Regions from separate parts of the Salibacterium sp. K-3 genome, predicted to be linked through region 2. Evidence: riboswitches for the same ligand, from Rfam matches in the RefSeq annotation. Region 2 holds a riboswitch; the other holds the start of a gene.

Region 1 (10,883 bases), on a different contig from region 2:
GTGAATGCCTGCGCCCGTTTGGTCAAGGCTGCTTTTTCTTCGTTGTTCCACGGCTTTTTCGTATTCACGAGAGCGCTTCCCACCCCTACGGCGACAGCTCCCTGATCCATGTAATCCTTCAGGTTTTCCGTTGTGATCCCACCGGTCGGCATCAATGGAATATGAGGAAGCGGCCCCTTGATGTCTTTCAGGTACGACGGGCCGAACTGGTTGGCCGGGAACACTTTAATGACATCCGCCCCGCTTTCGTAGGCTGTCAGTATTTCTGTCGGCGTCATCGCCCCTGGAATGCTGATCACGCCGTACCGCTTGGACATTTGAATTGTAGCCGGGTTTACCGTCGGGGAAAAGATGAACTGCGCCCCTGCCATAATCGCAGAACGGGCTGTTTCCGGGTCGAGTACCGTGCCGGCGCCGGTGATCAGTTCATTGCCGTAGGATTTGCGCAGCTTCTCGATGGCAGCAAGCACATTCGGCGTTTCCATCGTAATCTCCAGCGTCCGGACGCCGCCCTCCAGCAGCGCTTCCGCCATATCTTCTATATTGTCCGGATCTGCGCCGCGGATAATCGCCACCACGCCGTTCTCTTTAATATCCTGAATTGATGTCATATACATCCTCCTTAACGACGCACGTCTTCCGTGCCTGATTTTTCATGTACCAACGCTTCTACATCCGCCCGCTCCGGCAGGCCTTCAACGTCCCCTTCCGCCTGCGTGACAAGCGCTCCGACGGCATTACCGCGACGTACAGCTTCCACCGGCGAAAGACCGTCCAAAAGACCGGATAGATAACCGGCGGCAAATCCATCCCCGGCCCCGACCGGGTCGACCACCGTTTCCACCTGAAACGCCGGAACAAATTCCGATCCGTTTTTATTAAAATAATAGGTGCCTGTATCGCCTGCTTTCAACACCACTTCTTCCGCTCCCTGCTGTAGAAAGAGCCGCCCCAGTTCGTGTGGATCGTCCGTTCCGAACAAAAAGGCTCCTTCGGCAATGCCGGGCAGAATAATGTCTGCATGCGACGCCAGATCCAGCAGCGTTTCCCGTGCTTCTTCATCACTCCATAAGGAACGGCGCAGGTTCGGGTCAAAGACAACCTTTGCTCCATGCCGTTTGGCCGTGTTAATGGCTGCTGGAAGCATCTCCCGGCAGCTTTCACTTAATGCTGGAGTAATACCGCTGATATGTAGGTAATCCGCCTGTTTCATGTAGTCTTCATCGATGTCAGCGGTACTCAGGCGGCTCGCCGCCGATCCCTTCCGGTAGTACTGCACACGGATATCCCCCGCTTTTCGGAATTCCTTAAAATACAGTCCGGTCGGCGCTTCCGGATCCATTGTCACGTGGTCGGTATTCACACCCTCACCACGGACAAAATGAAGCATCGCTTTTCCGAGTTCATCGTCACCGACACGGCTGATCCAGCCCGCTTTGTGGCCGAGGCGGGACAGGCCGACCGCCATGTTTGATTCCGCTCCGCCGAACTTTCTGGAATAGGAATGAGCATAGCGCATAAGCCCCTTCTGGTCCGGGGTAAACAGCGCCATGGTCTCCCCTATTGTAACAACATCCATTCCGACACCCCGTTTGTTTTATAATGTGAAATTTCGTTCTGCATATATAATTCTATCGTATACCAATCCGTCTGTATCGTCAATTTCACAAAAAAGAGCACTCCTTATGGAGCGCCCCTATCGTCCGACAAATACGCAGGATACCAGTCCCATCCCAGCTTCAACAGGTGAACGATCTCGTCTGCTGTTTCTTCTTCGCCTTTTCCGTCTGTATCCACCTGCAATGTATTCAATGAGTACGCCTGCTTTCGTTCATAAAATAAAGCTTCCATTTCCTCCATTGATTTATTCTGCAGAACAGGCCGGTTGCCCTGAATGAGGGGCAGACGATCTTTCCACGTCTCCCAGCCTACATTCAGCAGCACAACAATGCAGTATTTCATGCAGGCTTCGCGTATTTCCGGCTGCATGTAAGCTCCTCCGCCAAGCGCCAGAATTTTCAGCCGTTCCTTTTCGCAGAGGCGTATGGTTGTCTCTTTTTCGAGCTCCCGAAACGTGTCTTCTCCTTTCTTACGAAAAATATCGGGGATACTCATCTTCTGCCGGGCTTCTATATAATCATCAACATCTACAAAATCCCGGTATAACTTTTTGGATAACAGGGTTCCAATCGTGGATTTACCGGACCCCATAAATCCGATCAAAACAATATTTCTCTCACGTAAAGCCGGTAACCGCTCCATTTTCTTCCCACTTTCTATCATCATTGATCCCGGTGCCTTATATCAAATATCCTTCGAGTTCTCTCATCATTTCGACCGGGATCTGGCCGGGGGCTGAACTTCTACTGCCGACAGCGAATGTAAAAAGAGAGCCAAACTGCCATCCGGCTAATCTCGAGACAGCTCCCATTTTCCCCATCGACATTGTAATCACGGGAATGTCTAGTTCCTCATCTGCTTTCAATGTTACGTTCAGAAGAGACAGTACATCATTCATTGTTTCGGGCATGACGGCTATTTTCGCCATATCAGCACCTGCATCCTCTATTTTTTTAAACATCGTCAACATTTCTTCTTCAGACGGTGTGATGGAAAAGTTATGATAAGAAAAAAGGAGGAGTACACCGTTTTTTCTGCAGAAAGATTGAACTTCTTTTATTTCAGCTTCGTCCTGCTGTATTTCATAGTCCATCATATCCACATTACCATCGATCGACAACCGGCGGTACCATTCCATCTTTTCGAATGCTGTAAGAGAAACGGTCTGCCCGCCTTCCTTTTCTGATCTTATGGTAAAAAGGAGGGGGATTCCCTGAAGACTTTCCCTCATCCGGGCGGCAGTGTCTTCTACTTTTTCTATATCTGAAAGGTCTTCAAAGAAGTCCGCCCTCCATTCTACGAGATCCGGTTTTTTATGCTGAATGGACACAGCTTCCTCCAGCACTGCACTATCCGTCTTTCCTGTGACCGGCAGGCAGAGAGAAGGTCGGCCGGTATGAAACGTATGATGTTTTGTCTGAATTACTTTTGACCGCATGTTATCCTCCTGATATTTTCGTTTCATGGAACTTTCCAAAAAAATCCGTTTCTTATGTTCCCAAGTGGATCATATGTAAGCTATAATAAAACTATTATACTATATATCCCGACTTTATCGGCAGGTGACTGACATGGAAAAAGGGGAAAATCAAAGTATAGATAGTACGGAAGACTCTATTTTTTCGATTGCTTTACTCATGGTGCTTCTGTCTTCAGCAGCAGGAGTCCTGCTATTCTATTTCGTGCCGCCGGATGCCGGCCAGGCTCTTCTTTTCACATTGATTTTTTCCATGGTTTTGTTTGGATGGTTCCATCCTTACCTGCCATGGAACAGCGGGTATTATATCTCGCTTACTCCCGTCATATTTTATGGATCTTTACTCCTCACAGGACCGGCTGACGCTTTTTTTTCGCTGGCGGTCAGCACCGCGGTGTTGAGCCTGAGTTTTTACCATGCACCCCGGGCATTGACCGGAGTGGCGCGGATGGCTGTCCTTCTTTCCATAAGTGGAATCATGCTTGCTTTCTTTCAGGAGTACAGCCCGCTTCTCTCTTTTGAAAATCCTTCGTCTCTTATCATAACAGCTTTTCACTTAATTCTCTCTACGCTGCTGGGTGTGCTTTTATTCTTATTATGGCAGAAAGTTTCAGCCAAAAACAGAGTGACAGTATCCCTTTTGTACCTTGTTATTTATATATCCGTCTTTCTCCCCAGTTTTGTCATGGCGATGAGCCTGTTTTACGAAGCACTTGGATCGGCCGGCATCCTGTTTTTTGATATGCTCCTGCTTCTGGTAAACCTCTTTTTGAAAAGTCATTACCGCTTTTACAACGACTATTATCAGGCGGCATACTTTGACGAGCTGACCGGCCTGCCGAATGCCAAAAGCTTTGATGAACATCAAAAAGAGTGGAACGGCAGGTATTATGTATTTCTGATTAACATTGATGAATTCAAGCGGATCAACAGTTATTTCGGCAGGGAAGGCGCTGCATACATATTGATTTCCTATGCCAGCCGGCTTCTTTCCCGGTGCGGATCAGACGGACGGGTCTACCGGATAAACAGCGATGAATTTGTGATCGTGGCAGGTCCGGAAATCTATGACCGGCTAAAACAGATGCTTCCTGCTGATGTGAACGAACCGTTTCTGTATCATCATGAACCTATCTATCTGGAAATCAGCATCGGTGTCAGCGAACATCCGGCTTCCCACAGAAAACCGGCACCGCAGCTGCTTCAGGAGGCCAATATGGCCATGCAGAAAGCAAAAGAAACCGAAGGGTCGTCGCTCTCCATCTATACACAAGCCCTTGCCGACGCTTCCCTTTCCTATATCAAACTGCAGCGGGACCTGCATCATGCAGTCCAGTCAGAAGAACTGTACTTGATCTTCCAGCCGCAGCTTTCTGTTACGGACGGGACTCCTTTCGGTTTCGAGGCCCTTCTGCGCTGGGAGCATCCGGATCATGGATATATTTCCCCCGGCGAATTCATCCCGGCCGCTGAAAATTCCAGTTTGATCCACCCTCTCGGCCGCTGGGTGTTAAAAGAAGCATGCCGGATGTTAAAAGAAAGACAGGATTATGGAAAAAGCATGTACAGTGTATCCGTAAATGTGTCTTTCCGCCAGTTTCATGACCCGGGATTTGAAGATTACGTCATCGACACGCTCACCCGCTTTGATATTGATCCTCGTTTGATCACACTCGAGCTCACAGAATCCGCCACCATTGATAATCTTCACGACCTGGTCCCGACGCTTACCAAATGGAAAGAAACCGGGATCAGACTGGCACTCGATGATTTCGGCTCCGGGTATTCTTCGATGAACTATATCGGCACCCTGCCGTTCGATCTGATTAAAATTGACCGTTCGTTTATCCAGGACCTTCCTGCCTCCTGGTCCAAAGGAGCTATCGTGCGAGCGGTGGTGACACTGGCCCATGATTTGAATATGAAAGTGATCGCTGAAGGAGTGGAAACGATGGAGCAGTGGCACTGGCTCCACTCTCATTCCTGTGATGCCGTCCAGGGTTTTCTCATAGGCAGAGGCAGCCAATGGATAGACGCCGGCATTTACGAATCCTTTCGATGAGAAAAGGGCGGCGTTAAAGCATATTGTTTCAGCCTCCCCCGGCGCGGGAATAAGAGAAATAACGTATTCTATCACAGAAGGGAGTATTCTGATGAGCCTGAAAAAGAAATTATTCTCGACTGCCAAGGAATATCTGAAAGATGAAAAAAACCGGGAAAAAGCAAAACAGGCAGCGTCGACGGCCGTCAATAAAGCGAAACAGATGAGAAAAAAATAGATGTACGCTGCATCATTTTTTCCGTGAAAAATTTTGACAATTCTGTGTGCGCGTGATATGATGCAGACAATTGCATAAAACGAGTCCGCTGGGGGCGCTGTAAAGCTGAGATAAGGAATGCTCGATTCCTTGGTCCCTTTGAACCTGATCTGGTTAGTACCAGCGAAGGGAAGTGGAGCCGGCAGATCTGTCTGTGGACAGTGGTGCGCTCCTGTGTGCACCATCTCATCCATAATATCTCCTATAACAGAGCCGCTCCATTTCCGGAGCGGCTCTTTTTATGTGAATAATCACAGAAAGGCAGGAGATGAAAGAATGCGATTTTCAGAGAAACTGAGGCAGAAAACGAACCACATTTTTGAGGCGTGCTATGACCACCCGTTCATTCAAGGCATCGGAAACGGTCATTTGGAAAAGGAACAGTTGATTCATTATGTGAAACAGGATTATGAGTACCTGAACGCCATGATACAGGCGCGTGCGCTCGGCATGGCAAAATGCAGCACCCGCGAAGACATGGAGATGTTTCACACCGGCATCGGATTCATTTTAAACAGCGAGATCCACCCCCACCACAATTTATGCGACCAGGCCGGCGTAGGCTACGATGAGCTGCAGGGATATCCGCTCGCGCCCGTCGCACAGCATTACGCCAAACATATGCTTCACACCGCCTATGAAGGCAATATCGGGGATATTATCGCCGCCACCCTGCCGTGCCCCTGGATTTATCTATATGTTGGAGAACGACTTGTCGAGGAATACAACCCGGATGAAACACATCCGTTCTACGGCTGGATTTCATTTTACGGGAAACAGGAAGAGCCGCGTATGCAGGAATATCTGGATAAACTGGATGCCATGGCAGAAAAAGCTTCCGACGAAGAGGTGAAACGCTGGGAAGAACATTTCGTGGATGGCTGCCAGCTCGAGTACATGTTTTTTGATATGGCTTATAAAGCAGAGGATTGGCCGTTCGCTGAAAATAAAAAGCCGGAGAGTGCAGAAAAATGAAGCAGACCCGCACCATGAATCTCCGTGAAATTGTTGTCATGGCTTTTATTTCCGCCGTCTTCGGCGTACTGTATCTCCTCTGGATCTTCCTCGGGCAGCTCGTCACCGGTTTACTCGGTCCGGTGGGCGGCGGATTGATGGCCGGTTTCTGGATCATGGCCCCCGTCGTCTGTGCGCTTATCATCCAGAAACCGGGAGCAGCTCTTGCTGCCGAAATGATCGCAGCCGGAACCGAAGTCATGGTCGGATCTGTTAACGCCGGGTCTGTTCTTATCCTTGGTTTCACCCAGGGAATCGGTGCGGAACTCATTTTTGCCATATTCCGCTACCGCAGTTTCAAACTGCCCGTGCTGATGCTGGCCGGCATGGCCGGCACAGCCGCCAGCTTCCTGACCCAGTTCGCCATGTACGGTTACAGCCAGTACGCAGCGGTTGTCGTCTGGCTCATGCTTGGTACGATGCTCTTAAGCGGCATGCTGCTAGCAGGCTGGGGCAGTCATTATCTAACTTACGCGCTGGTCCGGACCGGGGTGCTGCATAACTTTGCCATCGGCCGAAACATGCGCGCAGCGAAAAGAGAGGAATCGGCCTCATGAACGGCATTCAAACCAAAGGACTGACCGTTATGTATCCTGCGGAGGAACAAACGGCTCTGCCGCCTCTGGATCTTGACATCACCCCTGGTGAGAATATTCTTCTGCTGGGACCGAGCGGGTGCGGCAAAAGCACGCTCACTCTTGCCTTGCAGGGTTTGATTCCACGAGTGATGGATGCGGAGCGGACAGGAGAAATTCTTGTAAACGGAGCAGATCCTCAGCACTGGGAAACCTCAGAAGCATGCCGTCACGTTGGTATTCTCTTTCAGGATCCGGAAACGCAGTTCTGTATGGAAACCGTCGAAGACGAGATTATTTTCGGAATGGAAAACATCGGTCTTTCTATTGGAGAAATAGAGACAAGACTGGAAGAGGTTCTGGCCATCACAGGACTGGAAAAGCGTCGAAGTGATAGGCTGAGCAGCCTCTCAGGTGGGTTGAAGCAGAAGGCTGCCATCGCCTGTCTGCTTGCTCTGGACTCGGAGATATTTCTTCTGGATGAGCCGACCGCCAACCTGGACCCCGAGAGCAGGGAAGATATTCTTCAGTTATGGCTCGACCTCTCCGAACGGAGAAACAAAACCGTTCTGTTGATGGAGCATAAGATGGAAACCGGTCTAGAAGCGATCGACCGGGTTATTGCACTGCAAAAAGATGGGGGCGTCCTTGCTGAAGGACCGCCCCGTATCTTGTTCCGGCAGCAGTCACAAATACTTGAGCAGGAAGGTATTCGGATTCCGGAAGTCTGCCGGTACGCCCGGCAGGTCGAACAGGAAGGGGCAGTCACCTGGGACCCCTTTCCGCTCACCCTCCACGAATGGGAAATACAATGCCGGCAGCATGGCTGGACGAAAATAGAAAAGCCGGAACGAAACATCGTCCGGCCGTCATCTTTTTCCTCCCCACTCATCGAAGCTGATAATCTTTCGTTTTCGTATGAAGAGAAACGAATTCTGCATGACATTTCGTTCACTCTGCAGGCTGGAGATTTCACGGCACTTATTGGAGCAAACGGAGCCGGCAAAAGCACTCTGGCCCGCCTGTTAACAGGGATTGAGAAGCCTGGCGGCGGCACCCTTCTACGTAACGGAGTGCCGTCCAGCCATTACCGAACGGACGACATCATGAAACAGACCGGGTTTGTGTTCCAGAATCCGGAGCATCAGTTCATCTGCGATACGGTCGAAGACGAATTAACTTACGGCTGGCGGATTTCCGGCGAAAGTCCGGAATCATGGAAAACAGAACTGGAAAACATGCTTGACCTTTTTCAGTTACAGGAAAAAAGGCACGCCAACCCCTTTTCCTTAAGCCAGGGACAAAAACGCCGCCTGTCGGTTGCAACGATGGTGACGAGCGGGCAGGAGCTTTTGATTCTCGATGAGCCGACATTCGGACAGGATGAAGCCGGGACGAGAGCATTAATGAGTATTCTCCAGCAGCTGCATGAGAAAGGGAAAACGATCCTCATGATCACCCACGATATGGAGCTTGTCGACCAGTATGCCGAAACTATAATTCTCCTGCACGACGGTAGCATTGCGTATGAAGGCGCCACGGACCCTTTCTTTGAACAAAACCAGCTTCTACAGAAAGCCTCCGTTCAGGCACCGGTAACCCGGGAATTGAGGCGGTGGACAGCCGCTCCTGAAAGGCAGGGGACGCCATGTTAGAACACTTCCAGCAGAAAGACCGCTTTCTGCAGAACGTCAATCCGTCCCTGAAACTTGCTGCCGTGCTGCTGATCATTATCGTGATGATCCCGGTGTTTGATCCGTGGACGCCGCTGCTTTTATTTGCGGTGACCATCTCCATGATCATCGGGCTGGGAGGCGTCTCTCTCCGCTTTCTGGGAATGCTTCTGCTTCCCTTCCTTCTGTTTGCCTTCAGTTTCGTCTGGATCCAGGTCGTATTCCCGGATGAAAGGGGAGACACCGTTTTATTTACAATCGGAACAATGCCTGTCGCCCTTGAAAATGTATCCACCGGGATATCCCTTGGGATGCGTGCGCTTGTTTTCGGTTCCTGGTCGCTGTTGTTTGTGCTGACCACCGAACCGTCCCGTTTCATGCTCAGCCTCATCCAGCAGTGCCGGCTTCCTCCCCGTTTCGGGTATGGAATGATGGCCGCCTACCGTTTTCTCCCGATGTTCCGCGATGAACTGCGGCAGATCCGCACGGCCCACCGCATCCGCGGGCTTGGGGAAAAACGAGGACTGCGGCAGTTCAAACGGTATTTTATCCCGTTAATGGCCGGTGCCATCCGCAAAGCGGAACGGACCGCGGTAGCCATGGAGTCCAAAGGCTTTGACGGACGACGGACGCGCACCTTTTACCGCCGCATCCACTGGAGCCGTTATGATGCTTATTTTGCCGGATTGTTTCTCCTGATCATAACCGCTGTATGGTTTGTCAGTACGAACGGGGCCGGGATAAAATAAGACGATCATGTCAGCCCGGCTCATTTTCTGAGTCAGTCCATTAGAATCCTGAAAAGGAAGAAATAGTGTCCCCCGGACGTTGTCCTGGGGACACTATTTCGTTAAAACCAGGCCATAGCAGTTTCCAGCGGATGGCCTGAAGCCGCTGTACGCCCGTGATAGAGTCATAGTGTCCTCAAGAACATCCCTTGTAGACACTAAACGTACCGGCGTATACATTCAGAGTCCCCATCCTTTAAAAATCAGCATTTCTCTGCACACTGCTGTTTCTCAGCATCTTTCTCTCCGGACGATGCCGGCGTTTCAGCAGCACAGCAAGCCATCGTCCGGATTTTAATATTATCCAGCCTCTTCCTTCGATCTGCGTTCAGAAGATGACGCGGGGGCATCATTGATGCTGACAACGGCCGGAATGAACAACGGCAGGATGACAAGGCCGAAAAGCATCAGTCCGATGACGACAACGGTGCCTACCTGCATCAGTGTCAAAACACCGGATGGAATCATCGCGCCGAACGTACCGGATAAAATGATGGCTGCGGTGATAATGACAGTGCCCATTTTCACCATCGCTTTCAGCAACCCTTCACGTACGCCGAGAGCCGCCTCTTCCCGGTACCGGTCAAACAGAAAGATCGAATAGTCGACCCCGAGCGCAACGAGCATGACAAAGCCGAAAAACGGAACCGGCCACATGATACCCGGATAGTCGAGTCCATTCACAAAAATCATTTCCGCCGCGCCCATGGCGGTATAATACGCCAGCAGAAGCCCGCCGAGTATGAAGACAGGTTGAAAAAGCGAGCGCAGGAGTACAGCCAGAATGAGAAACAACCCAATCAAAATGATGATAATCGTGTTGGTGAAGTCTTCGGATGAGATCTCCTCCAGGTCTGCATTGGTTCCGGGTACCCCGCTGTAGGTAATCCTATCGTCTTCAAGCGGTGTGCCGGCAGTTTCCTGGGAAACGATCTGTTTCACCTGATCCACCGCTTCAATCGCTTCGATGGAATACGGATCTTCCGTGAGACTCACTTCCATTGTCATGCCGGTTTGATCCCCAAAGGTATACTGATCAACGCCATCCTGAAAATCTTCGTTTTCAAGCAGTTCATCAGGTACATATACACCGCTTCCCCGGATGTAGGAGGCTTCCGAGGCGTTCGCCGTATAAGTCCCGGCATCCTCCAGGCCGGACTGAATCTCTTCCAGACCGTCGATGGCATCCTGAACACCGTTGGTCAGCTCATCCAGACCGGCTGCCAGATCGTTCGCCTGTGCCTGCTGCTGATTGTTCATCTGCCGGCTTCCCTGCTGCAGCCCGTTTTGTACGTCGGTCAGGCCCTGCTGTACACCGGCAAGCTGGCGGACAGCTCTTTGTGTATCACCGGTCTGCTGCAACTGACTGGAAATGCTGCCGACCTGGCTGTTGATATTTTCAATGCCAGAGACCGCTT
Region 2 (10,883 bases):
ATTTCTCTCCAAGCTTCCGGAACGACAGAGACAAGCGGTTATCGGAAATTACCTCTATGACCAGTCTCACGCTCAGCTTTCCGAAAAGCTGAACAAGCCTTTGGGAACGGTAAAATCCTGGGTGCGCCAGGGATTGCGTGGTCTCCGGAAACAATGGTTTGAGGAACGATCAAGAGGGAAGGATAAGGATAAGTATGACGTGTAAGCATTATCAAGAGCAGATACTTGTGGATTATGCGTTGGGCGGTCTCTCTGAAGCAAGCCACAAACAGGTTCGAAACCACCTGCAAACATGCCCGGACTGCTCTCAATGCGTGATGGAATGGAACCATCTGCTGGAAGATTCGGAAAAAGATTGGAGGAAACCATCTGAAAATGTAAAACACACCATTTTTCAGAAAACAATCAGCCGCAAGTGCGGATCAACAGATAAAAAACGACGTGGTGGTACTGTACTTGCCGCAGCAATACTCTGTATTGCTACCGCCCTGCCTCCGTTATTGAATACAGAACAAGAAAATAGTATTCCGGGAACTTCCACGCTTTCATTTCTCCATGAGCCGGGGACAAATTTGTACACGTCAACTTCTGCTGTGGGTACAGGTTCACGAGGTTACGTCTGGGTGAATGATGTAAGCGGAGAAGTTTATGTCTTTGTGGAAAATTTAAATAAAGATAACCCTGAAGCACAAGTTCACACCCAGAATAACGAGGTCATTTCAATCGGCAGTATGAACGCGAAAGAACAAGGTGGTCAGGTTTACAGCCATAAGGAAGTGAGTGATGAACCAGAATATCTGGTGGTGAAATCAATTGACGAAAATGACGTGGAGATTTTTCCGTTGGACCATTTTCTTGATTATGGAGATTTGAGATAAAAAGGGCGCATCGGCTTACATTATACAAAGGAGCTGTGACCAGTATAGGATATTAGCAGCCCTCTTAATAATGACTCTCCTTGGTCAATTGTAACCAAGAGTTATACGACGTGAGAAGACGGAGCAGGGCCTTTTTACCCGAGCTCCGTCTTTTGAAGTTGTTTCGTTTTGCCAAGCCTGGTTCTTAAACCGTTACCGGTCCTTCTGTCTGGAGCGGCGGTACGACAAGCCACCCTTTGTCTTTATTCATCTGCAGCAGTTTCGCTCCTGTCTGGACTTTGGTGGTATGATACCGGTCAAACAACATGGCGATATCTTCCCGGAGAGACTGGCCGATCATTTGGCTGCAGGCCATCATGCCGCTGGTGATATCTCTGGAAACGGCAGCGGATATTTCCGCATCATTAAACCGTGCTCCCGCCGGGATGCTGTCCATATCGGAGTAAGCCCGCTCCGGCGGAGACGGTGGAAGAGTGGTCCCGTTTGATTTTAAAAGCTCTTCGATTTCTGTTTCTTCTCTTTTTGCCTGATCGACGATGCTTTCCAGCAGTTTGAATAAATCAGCGTCGCCTGTATGGTTCATCCAGGTTTCATAACCCGAAATGATACCTTTGACACCGTTTAGATATGACCATGCGCCGAAAATTTCCCCGTAATGCATCGGTTCGTCCTGTGGATGTCCGCCTAAAATACCCATGATGAATGGCCCCCATGCTTTTAAATTTTCCAACTCTCTGACCGGATACTGCTGCTGAAGAACAGAGCAGGCCGGCCTTTTTAGCATACGGAAGTGAAAAGAATTTATGAGGGAGGGAGGCATCCAATTTTTAGACAAAGCAGTGGTCTGCGTCTATAATACAAACAGGGATTATACTGCAGTCTCTACACGGTACAAACGGAGTTTGGGGTGAACAACGTGAAATGGCTGATCGTTATAACGGCAGCGGTTTTTGAGATCGGCTGGGTGATCGGGCTGAAATATGCAGGAACGGCCGGAGAATGGGTGTTGACAGCAGTATGTATGTATATCAGCTTTCATCTTCTTATTGCTGCCGGGAAAACGCTCCCCGTGGGAACAGCGTATGCAGTGTTCGCCGGGCTTGGCACAGCCGGTACAGTGATGAGCGGCATGGTTTTCTTCCAGGAACCTGTGGACGCGCTTAAGCTGCTCTTGATCGGAATTCTGCTTGCCGGCATTATCGGGTTGAAAACAGCGGAAGATAATACGGAAACGGAGGATGCTTGATGGCCTGGGTGTATCTGGCAGCTGCCGGCATTTTCGAAATGACGGGTGTTACGATGATCAATAAGCTTCACCGTGATGAAAGTGCGGCAGCGCTCCTGTATCTGATCGGCAGTTTCGGAATCAGCTTTATGCTTTTGTCGCTCGCCATGCAGACATTGCCGATGGGGACCGCTTATGCGGTGTGGACAGGGATCGGTACCGCAGGAGGAGCTGTTCTCGGCATGATGTGGTACGGCGAGCCCAAAGACACGTTCCGGATCAGCTGTATCGCAATTATTATTGCCGCAGCCGCCGGTCTTAAACTGATTTCTTAACGATCGGTGAAGATTACCCGTAAAGCTTGCGGTGTGACGATTCGTCCTATATATTAGGGATAGAGTATTACATACAAAGGAGACGGACATTATATGATGAATATGCTGCAAGGAGCCCATGAAGGATCATGGTTTCTGCTCGTGATTTTCTTTCTCATCAGCTACTTTGCACCGAAACAGAAAGTGACGCTGATGATTATGCGCCTGTTTGCTGTTATCATGCTGCTCTCAGGCATCGGTATGCTGGTTTCCTACGGCTTCCCGCTTCTTTATCTGTTAAAGGGAGTACTTGCTCTGATTGCCATTGCCCTCATGGAGGTAACGGTGGCAGGAAAAAAACGCGGACAGTCCCGTGGAGGCCTTGTGGGTCTTTTGATTATCCTTTTGATTGTTATTGTACTTCTCGGTTATGGTGTGATCGGGTAATCGAAAAGCCGGCGGAACAGGTACTACCTGTTCCGCCGGCTTTTTCATGTGCGGTGCTGTTCTCTTTGATAGTCCCCGCTTTTTCCGCCGGTTTTCTCGAGCAGCCAGGTTGGTCCGATCGTCATGTCTTTACCGGTCGATTTACACATATCATATACTGTAAGGGCTGCGGCGGAGGCTGCGGTAAGAGCTTCCATTTCCACCCCTGTGTTTCCCTTTACTTTTACTTCGGCGGTAATAAGAAGATGGTATGTGTCTCCGCCGGCTTTTTCCCATTCAAAAGAAATGTCGGCGCCCTTGATCGGCAGCGGGTGGCACATCGGAATCCAGTCGGATGTTTTTTTTGCTCCTGTGATACCGGCAACCTGCGCAACCGCGAGCACATTTCCCTTTTTGTTGGTTCCTTCTTCCATCTGTCTATAGGCTTCTTTGGAAATCGTGATGCCCGAGCGTGCCCGGGCCGTTCTTGTACTTTCCTCTTTTTCGGAAACATCGACCATTCTGGCACGGTCCTGTTCATTGAGGTGGGTGAATTCGGTCATTACGGCAGCTCCTTTCAAGTGAGACGGTTGGAAAAGATATGATACCATTATAATAACATGTTCAGGTGTGGGAGAGGAGATCACGTATGTTTGCCGGGGGTTTCAATATTGATTCATTTGTGCTGCTGTCTGCGCTGCTTTTAATCGTAGGCGTAACAGTAACGAAATTTTCTGCGAGGCTTGGGATGCCTTCGCTGATCCTGTTTATTCTGGTCGGGATGCTCATTGGAAGTGACGGCCTCGGTATTATTTATTTTGATAATGCTGAACAGGCCCGGCTGGTGGGCGTTATCGCGCTTGTCATCATCCTGTTTGAAGGCGGCCTTCAGACAAAATGGTCCGTCATCAAACCCGTGATCGGCCCTTCCCTTAGCCTGGCTACATTCGGGGTGCTGATCACCTCGTTTATTGTCGGCACAGCGGCATGGTATGTCGTTGATCTGACATGGCTGGAGGCTCTTCTTCTTGGTGCCATTGTCGGTTCAACCGATGCTGCTGCGGTGTTTGCTTCGTTGAAGGAAAGAAACATAAAAACAAAAATTGCAGCCACGATGGAGGCGGAATCCGGCACGAATGATCCGATGGCTGTGTTTTTGACGCTTCTTTTTGTTGAATTAATTATTGTGGATCAGCCGAATTACTGGTTGTTAATCGGGTCTTTTTTCTGGCAGATGGGGATCGGTCTTGTCGTCGGCCTTGTTCTCGGAAAAGCTGCCTCGGCGTCGATCAACCGCATTAATCTTGATTCCAGCGGTCTTTATCCTATCTTTGCACTTTCCTTTGCCCTGTTAATTTATAGTGTGGCCTCTCTTTCCCAGGCAAGCGGTTTTCTTGCGGTATATGTTGCAGCGCTGGTCATCGGTAACTCGGAACTGACCTACCGGCATTCGATTTTCCGATTTAATGAAGGATTTGCATGGATGGCCCAGATCCTTATGTTTATAATTCTCGGTCTGCTGGCTTTCCCTGAACAGATTCTGTCCCCGAATGTGATGGGCAGCGGCCTGCTGCTGTCGGCGGTTCTTATTTTTGCAGCGAGACCGGCTGCTTCGTTCCTGTCACTAATGGGGATGAAATATCAATGGAAAGAAAAACTTTTCCTTTCCTGGGCGGGGCTGCGCGGAGCGGTGCCGATCGTCCTTGCGACATTTGCGATTGTCGCGGATGTAGAAAACGGCGCCATGATTTTTAATGTAGTATTTTTTATCGTATTGACATCTGCTTTGATTCAAGGTTCCACGCTTTCCTATATGTCTAATAAACTGGGGCTTTCCGGTCCGAAAAAAGAAACCCCGACCCATTCCCTTGAATTAATATCGATCGGGCGGGCCAATGCGGAAATCATCGAATTTCAGACCGATGAAAAAACGTCCATTGTCGGGAAGAAACTGCAGGATATTGATTTTCCGGATTCTGTTCTCATAAGTGCGATTGTCCGTGACGATGAACTGATCACACCATATGGAGAAACACAAGTGCAGAAGGGTGATTTTTTATACATTCTTGTTTCGAGAAAAGAAAAAAAGAAACTCCGTCAGATGCTGAAAGTCTGAAAGAGGAGATGATTCCCGGAGAGTAAAGGTGGTCATTGTTATGTCTGTGTTTCTGAACGTTCTTGTGCCTATCATTCTGATTTTTGCGGCGGGTTATCTGCTTCAGAGAAAGCAGATCCTGGAGGTGGGATCTGTCTCCGCTGTAGCGCTTTACATATTAAATCCTGCCCTTGTTTTCCGCACCTTTTATACGACGGAACCAGATGCGGATTTATTCCGCATCGTTTTATTCACGATTTTGTTTCTCATTGTCATGCTGCTTCTTAATAAACTGCTCGCTATGTTCATGAAATGGGATACCGAAAAAACGAGCGGGATGACACTGGCAACAACATTTATGAATTCCGGAAACTACGGAGCTCCGCTCGTTCTTTTCGCCTTTGGTGATACGGCTTTTTCCTATTCGATTATATTTATGGTCATTCAGGCCTTGTTCATGAGCACTATCGGGGTTTACATAGCCAACCGCAGCAGCCTGTCAGCCGGGGATGCGTTCCGGGTCGTGCTGAAGATGCCTGTTTTTCATGCGCTCATTGTCGGAGTACTGTGTCAGGCTGTACAATTGGAAATAACAGAATCGTACATGGATGCCGTGAATATGCTTGCTGACGCCGCGATTCCTGTCGTCATGATTGTGCTCGGCATGCAGCTGGCGAAGATTTCCGTATCCGCTCTGGACTGGAAACTGGTTGGTATCGGTACGGCTCTCCGCCTCGTTATTTCTCCGGCCGCGGCGTTTCTGCTCACTCTTGTGCTGCAGACCGGACCGACACTGAGCGCGGTTCTCATCGTTTCGGCTGCGATGCCGACCGCCGCCACGATTGCGATGATTTCGGTACAGTTTAATTCCAGTCCAAATATGGTATCAAGCATTACACTGGTGACAACGCTGTGTAGTGTACCGTCCCTGTGGGTTTTGCTGTCCCTGTTCGGAGTGTAAACAAATTGTCAAGAAGGCAGGAAGAAAGGTCCCGCTGAATTGATGTATAATGGAATAAAAAGGTGGTGGACGAGATGAAAGGTTTATATACCGTTGCGGCTCTCCTGCTGTTTGTGCTCATGCTCAGTGCCTGCGGTCAGGCGCAGGATCAAGGAGATACGTCCGGAGGAGAAGAGACAGAACTGGCAGCGATCGAGGTGGAAACGGACATGCCTGAAAAACCGGAGCCCGGAGAAGAAGTGGAGCTTGCAGCTTCCGTCACACAGGGAAATGAAGCAGTGAGCGATGCGGATGAAGTTCGTTTTGAAATCTGGAAAGACGGATCCAAATCCGACAGTGAGGAAATTCTGTCCGAAAATAGAGAAGACAACCGCTATTCCATTTCGTATACGTTTGAGGAAGAGGCTCTATATCATGTTACCGCTCACGTTACGGCAAGAGATATGCACAATATGCCGACCGCAGATGTGACGGTGGGAAATCCGGAAACGAACAGCAGCGAATCGGATGAAAGTGCTGCCGGAGAAGGCAGTGAGCCGTTCAATATAACGTATCAGTCCGAACCTGCTGTAGTGGGAGAACCATCGGATCTGACATTTGCCGTACAGCATGAAGGAGAGGCGTTGACAGGTGCTGATGTCAGATACGAAATAGAATCGGAAGGAGAAGGTTCTGTCGTATGGCTGGAGACGGAAGAAACCGGGGACGGCGTCTATACAGGTACGCACATTTTCGAAGCAGCTGGTGATTATACACTGACCCTTCATGCGGAAAATGAAGAAGGACTCCACGAGCACGAAAACACTACGATCACAGCAGAGGAGTAGTGTCCTGAAGCGAAAAACCCGGTTGACAGCGGACTGAAAGTTCGCTTATGATGAATATAAATTCCAATACGTTTCTAAAAAAACGAATAATGCAGCACCACTGGGGGTGCCCTCGAGAAGGGCTGAGATTAAAGTAAACCTTTAAAACCCTTGGAACCTGACCTGGATGATTCCAGCGGAGGAAAGTGGGATGTCGGGACACTGAAATCCAACACCGCTTTCCTTCATAAGGGAAGCGGTTTTTTACTGTTTATTATTGTCATAAAGAAAGGGGCTTTCCGTACGAATGCTCCATATTATTTCAACAGGCCGGCAGCCGTTTCGGCAGTGGTTGGATATCACAACCCGGATTTACCGGGAGACAGACTATATTCATATCCGCGAAAAAACATGGGATGCCGCGCAGATCCGCCTGGCTGTCCAGAAACTGGAAGAGGAAGGCGTGCCGCGCACACGTATTATTCTGAACGACCATCCGGAGCTGGTGAAGGAAATGGAACTGGCGGCCGTTCACCTGCCGGAACCCAGACCGATACCGGACCACGTAACCTTTCCGGGAAAAAAAGGGTCCTCGATTCACGATGCAGAGGCAGCCGTCCAAAAAGAAAGAGAAGGGGCGGATTACCTTTTTTTCGGTCATGTTTTTGAGACCGGCAGCAAGCCGAATGATCCGGGCAGAGGGCTGAACGCCCTCAAACAGACAGCAGCAGCCGTTTCGATCCCGGTGATAGCGATTGGAGGCATCACCCCGGATAACGCGGGATGGTGTCTGGACTACGGCGCAACCGGTGCGGCGGTTATGTCCGGCGTGTATGAGGCACATGATCCGAAAGCGGCGGCAGAGGCTTTTCGGGCTGTTTTACCCAAGGGAGGCATAGCATGAGAAAAACGTATGATGTACTTGTGATCGGCGGGGGCATTAACGGCAGTTCCATTGCATATCAAACCGCATCACGGAACAGACGGACGGCGGTGCTGGAGAAAACGACAACCGGGGCGGAAGCTTCCAGCGCAGCGGCCGGCATGCTTGGTGCCCAGTCTGAAATGAAAGAATACAGCCCGTTTTTCGAATTTGCCAGGCAGAGCCGGGATATGTTTCCGGATCTGATCCCGGAGCTCGAAGAAAAGTCAGGGACCGCTGTTTCCTATGTCTGTAACGGGATGCTCAAAGTGGCAGATACACCCGCGGAAAAAAGCAGACTTGAACAGATGTATTATTTTCAGAAGCAGGCCGGCGAGCAGGTGGAATGGCTGGAGCCGGAACAGGTGAAAGCCGTGGACAAAAGTGTTGCTGAAGGCCATTTCGGCGCTTTATATATCTACGGCGACGGGCAGGTGAAAGCTCCGGAACTGACAAGAGCGTATGCAGGGGCAGCTGTCCGGGAAGGGGCTGATTTTTATGAGTATACGCCGGTGCTGCGCTTCATCCTCGACGGGAGCCGGGTCACAGGAGTGGAAACACCGCAGGGGTATTTCTACGCCGATCAGATTGTTCTGGCAGGCGGAGCCTGGTCCCGCTTCATTCCTCCGTTTGGCGGACAGCTCCCTCCGCTCATTCCGGTAAAAGGGGAGTGTGTGGGGCTGCATTCGAGAGAACCGATTCTCGAAAAAACCGTACACGCTTCGGATTTTTATATTGTCCCCAAACCCGGAGGTTCGATTATTATCGGCGCCACAGAGCGTGAAGGGGAAATGGGAAAAGAGGTAAGTGCCGAAGCCGTGCAGACCCTTCTGCATAAAGCCTGCCGTCTTGTACCCGGACTCAGCCGTGCTTCCTGGGAACGAACCTGGAGCGGAGTACGCCCGCAGTCCCTGGATGGAAAACCTTATCTCGGACAGACCGCGTTTGACGGATTATGGATGGCAGCGGGTCACTACCGCAACGGTATATTGTTATCCGCCTTAACCGGAAAATGGATGGCGGAAGTATTGGAAGGAGACGCGGCGGAAACGGAATGGCTGACAGCTTTCTCGCCGCAGCGCCATGTATGTGGAAAGGAGGAAGAGATCGTTGCAGCTGATTATTAATGGAACCAACCACACTATTCCCGAAGAAAGAAACACTGTGAGCGGCTTGATGGAACATCTGAAGCTTGGCGGTAAAAAAACAGTCGTGGAGCGCAACGGTACCATCGTCCAAAAAGAAGAACATGACAATGAACCGGTGGAAGAAGGAGACAAACTGGAGATTGTCCATTTTGTAGGAGGAGGATGACAGCATGTTGAAAATAGGCGGTTATACGTTTAGCTCCCGGTTGTTTCTTGGGACCGGCAAGTACGCGGACGCCCAGACACAGAAAGAAGCGGTGAAAGCTTCTGGAACGGAAGTGTTGACGTTTGCGGTCCGGAGAATGAACTTATTTGATGCAAGCCAGCCCGATCCATTTGAAAGCATGGATCTGGAGGGATTTCGTCTGCTTCCGAACACGGCAGGCGCGAAGACAGCCGAAGAAGCAGTCCGGATTGCTCATATTGCAGCCGCAGCTGATATGTGCGACATGATCAAGGTGGAGGTCATCGGCTGTGACAAAACGCTGCTCCCGGATCCGGTGGAAACGATCAAAGCATCCGAAACACTGCTCGAAGAAGGGTATACAGTTCTTGCGTATATGTCCGATGATGTCGTGCTGGCCAGACGCCTTCAGGACCTCGGGGTGCATGCGGTGATGCCGGGTGCTTCTCCGATTGGCACGGGCCTTGGCATTATCAATCCGTTTAATTTGTCCCATATTATAGAGCAGGCGGATGTTCCTGTCATTGTGGATGCCGGTATCGGCAGTCCGAAAGACGCGGTCCAGGCGATGGAACTCGGCGCAGACGGTATCCTGTTAAATACGGCGGTCTCCGGTGCAGAGAACCCGGTGAAGATGGCAGAAGCCATGAAGTATGGCCTGGAAGCCGGCAGACTTGGTTATGAGGCCGGCCGGATAGATAAAAAATATTATGCGCAGGCAAGCAGTCCGACAGAGGGATTGAGCCGCCTGTGATGGAAAACCGCTATTCCCGTCAGACGATGTTTTCAGGCATTGGTAAGCAGGGTCAGCAGCTGCTCGCAGAAAAACATGTGCTTATTGTAGGCGCCGGGGCGCTTGGAAGTGCAGCTGCAGAAACACTGGCACGTGCCGGAACCGGACGTCTGACGATCATCGACCGGGATTATGTGGAGTACAGCAATCTGAACCGGCAGCAGCTTTATACAGAAACAGACGCAGCCCTGCCGATGCCAAAGGCGGAAGCCGCGAAAGAAAGACTGGAAGCGGTGAACTCGGAGATTACGATCGAAGCTGTCATCGGGGAAGCCGATCCAGCGTTTCTGGAATCCATCGGGCCGGTGGATGTTATGATTGATGCGCTTGATAATTTCGACACCCGCATGCTGTTGAATGATTTCTCCCAGAAACACGGGATTCCCTGGATATATGGTGCTTGTGTGGGAAGCTACGGGCTGACCTACACCGTCCTGCCGGGAGAGACGCCGTGTCTGCATTGTCTGATGGAAGATATCCCATTAGACGGCGAAACCTGTGACACGACCGGTGTCATAGCGCCCGCGGTCCAGATGGTCAGTGCCCACCAGACGACGGAGGCCATGAAGCTTTTAACAGAGCAGCCGCATGAGCTGCGGGGGACGCTGTTGTCGTTTGATATCTGGTCGAATGAAAGGTCCGCGCTGCGTGTGGATTCGCTCAAAAAACCAGACTGCCCCTCCTGTGGAGAGGGCGCTCATTACCCGTTTCTGGCCTATGAAAACCGTGCCAGGACAGAAGTTCTCTGCGGACGGGACGCCGTCCAGGTCCGCCCGGGCTCCCGGCAGTATGTATCCCTGCCCGATTTAAAGAATCGGTATGAAAGCCGGGTGCAAAAAGAGAATCCGCATCTTTTGGTACTGCAGCTGGAGGATAAACGCTTCGTTATTTTTGCGGACGGACGCACGATCATTCACGGCGAGAGTGACAAAGCCAGAGCCCGGACGCTGTACCAGAAATATATCGGCGGTTAATACAGAAGAAAAGAAGGACTTTCCCGTTCCGGCGGGGAAGTTTTTTAACTGTAAAAGAATATTTTATTTTTGTAAAAACTGATTTCATTAAATATTCATTTCAATTTGACACATACAATGAGAAAGAAAATGTTATAATGTCAAAGGAACTTCCGCA

What was found. Region 2 has a riboswitch for thiamine pyrophosphate ahead of ACW9JV_RS15915 (thiamine phosphate synthase). Riboswitches for the same ligand answer to the same signal wherever they lie in the genome.
Region 1: linked by a shared signal. The riboswitch ahead of tenA (thiaminase II) and the one ahead of ACW9JV_RS15915 (thiamine phosphate synthase) in region 2 are both predicted to bind thiamine pyrophosphate.

The regions. Positions count from the first base shown of each region.
Region 1 covers NZ_JBSVZE010000001.1:577,835-588,717, reverse strand. Annotated here, with positions in the region: gene ACW9JV_RS02715 (bifunctional 4-hydroxy-2-oxoglutarate aldolase/2-dehydro-3-deoxy-phosphogluconate aldolase) at 1-611, opposite strand, end outside; gene ACW9JV_RS02710 (sugar kinase) at 623-1,579, opposite strand; gene ACW9JV_RS02705 (shikimate kinase) at 1,684-2,262, opposite strand; gene aroD (type I 3-dehydroquinate dehydratase) at 2,300-3,058, opposite strand; gene ACW9JV_RS02695 (putative bifunctional diguanylate cyclase/phosphodiesterase) at 3,192-5,159, shown strand; gene ACW9JV_RS02690 (hypothetical protein) at 5,251-5,376, shown strand; TPP riboswitch at 5,457-5,564, shown strand; gene tenA (thiaminase II) at 5,692-6,390, shown strand; gene ACW9JV_RS02680 (ECF transporter S component) at 6,387-6,986, shown strand; gene ACW9JV_RS02675 (ABC transporter ATP-binding protein) at 6,983-8,659, shown strand; gene ACW9JV_RS02670 (energy-coupling factor transporter transmembrane component T family protein) at 8,653-9,426, shown strand; gene ACW9JV_RS02665 (MMPL family transporter) at 9,766-10,883, opposite strand, start outside.
Region 2 covers NZ_JBSVZE010000003.1:56,291-67,173, reverse strand. Annotated here, with positions in the region: gene ACW9JV_RS15970 (RNA polymerase sigma factor) at 1-205, shown strand, start outside; partial or broken gene ACW9JV_RS15965 (hypothetical protein) at 195-293, shown strand; gene ACW9JV_RS15960 (hypothetical protein) at 315-878, shown strand; gene ACW9JV_RS15955 (DUF3231 family protein) at 1,063-1,575, opposite strand; gene ACW9JV_RS15950 (DMT family transporter) at 1,786-2,124, shown strand; gene ACW9JV_RS15945 (DMT family transporter) at 2,124-2,438, shown strand; gene ACW9JV_RS15940 (DUF1516 family protein) at 2,532-2,864, shown strand; gene moaC (cyclic pyranopterin monophosphate synthase MoaC) at 2,909-3,406, opposite strand; gene ACW9JV_RS15930 (potassium/proton antiporter) at 3,493-4,959, shown strand; gene ACW9JV_RS15925 (AEC family transporter) at 5,000-5,899, shown strand; gene ACW9JV_RS15920 (FixH family protein) at 5,974-6,726, shown strand; TPP riboswitch at 6,819-6,927, shown strand; gene ACW9JV_RS15915 (thiamine phosphate synthase) at 7,013-7,609, shown strand; gene thiO (glycine oxidase ThiO) at 7,606-8,754, shown strand; gene thiS (sulfur carrier protein ThiS) at 8,738-8,941, shown strand; gene ACW9JV_RS15900 (thiazole synthase) at 8,946-9,713, shown strand; gene ACW9JV_RS15895 (ThiF family adenylyltransferase) at 9,713-10,726, shown strand.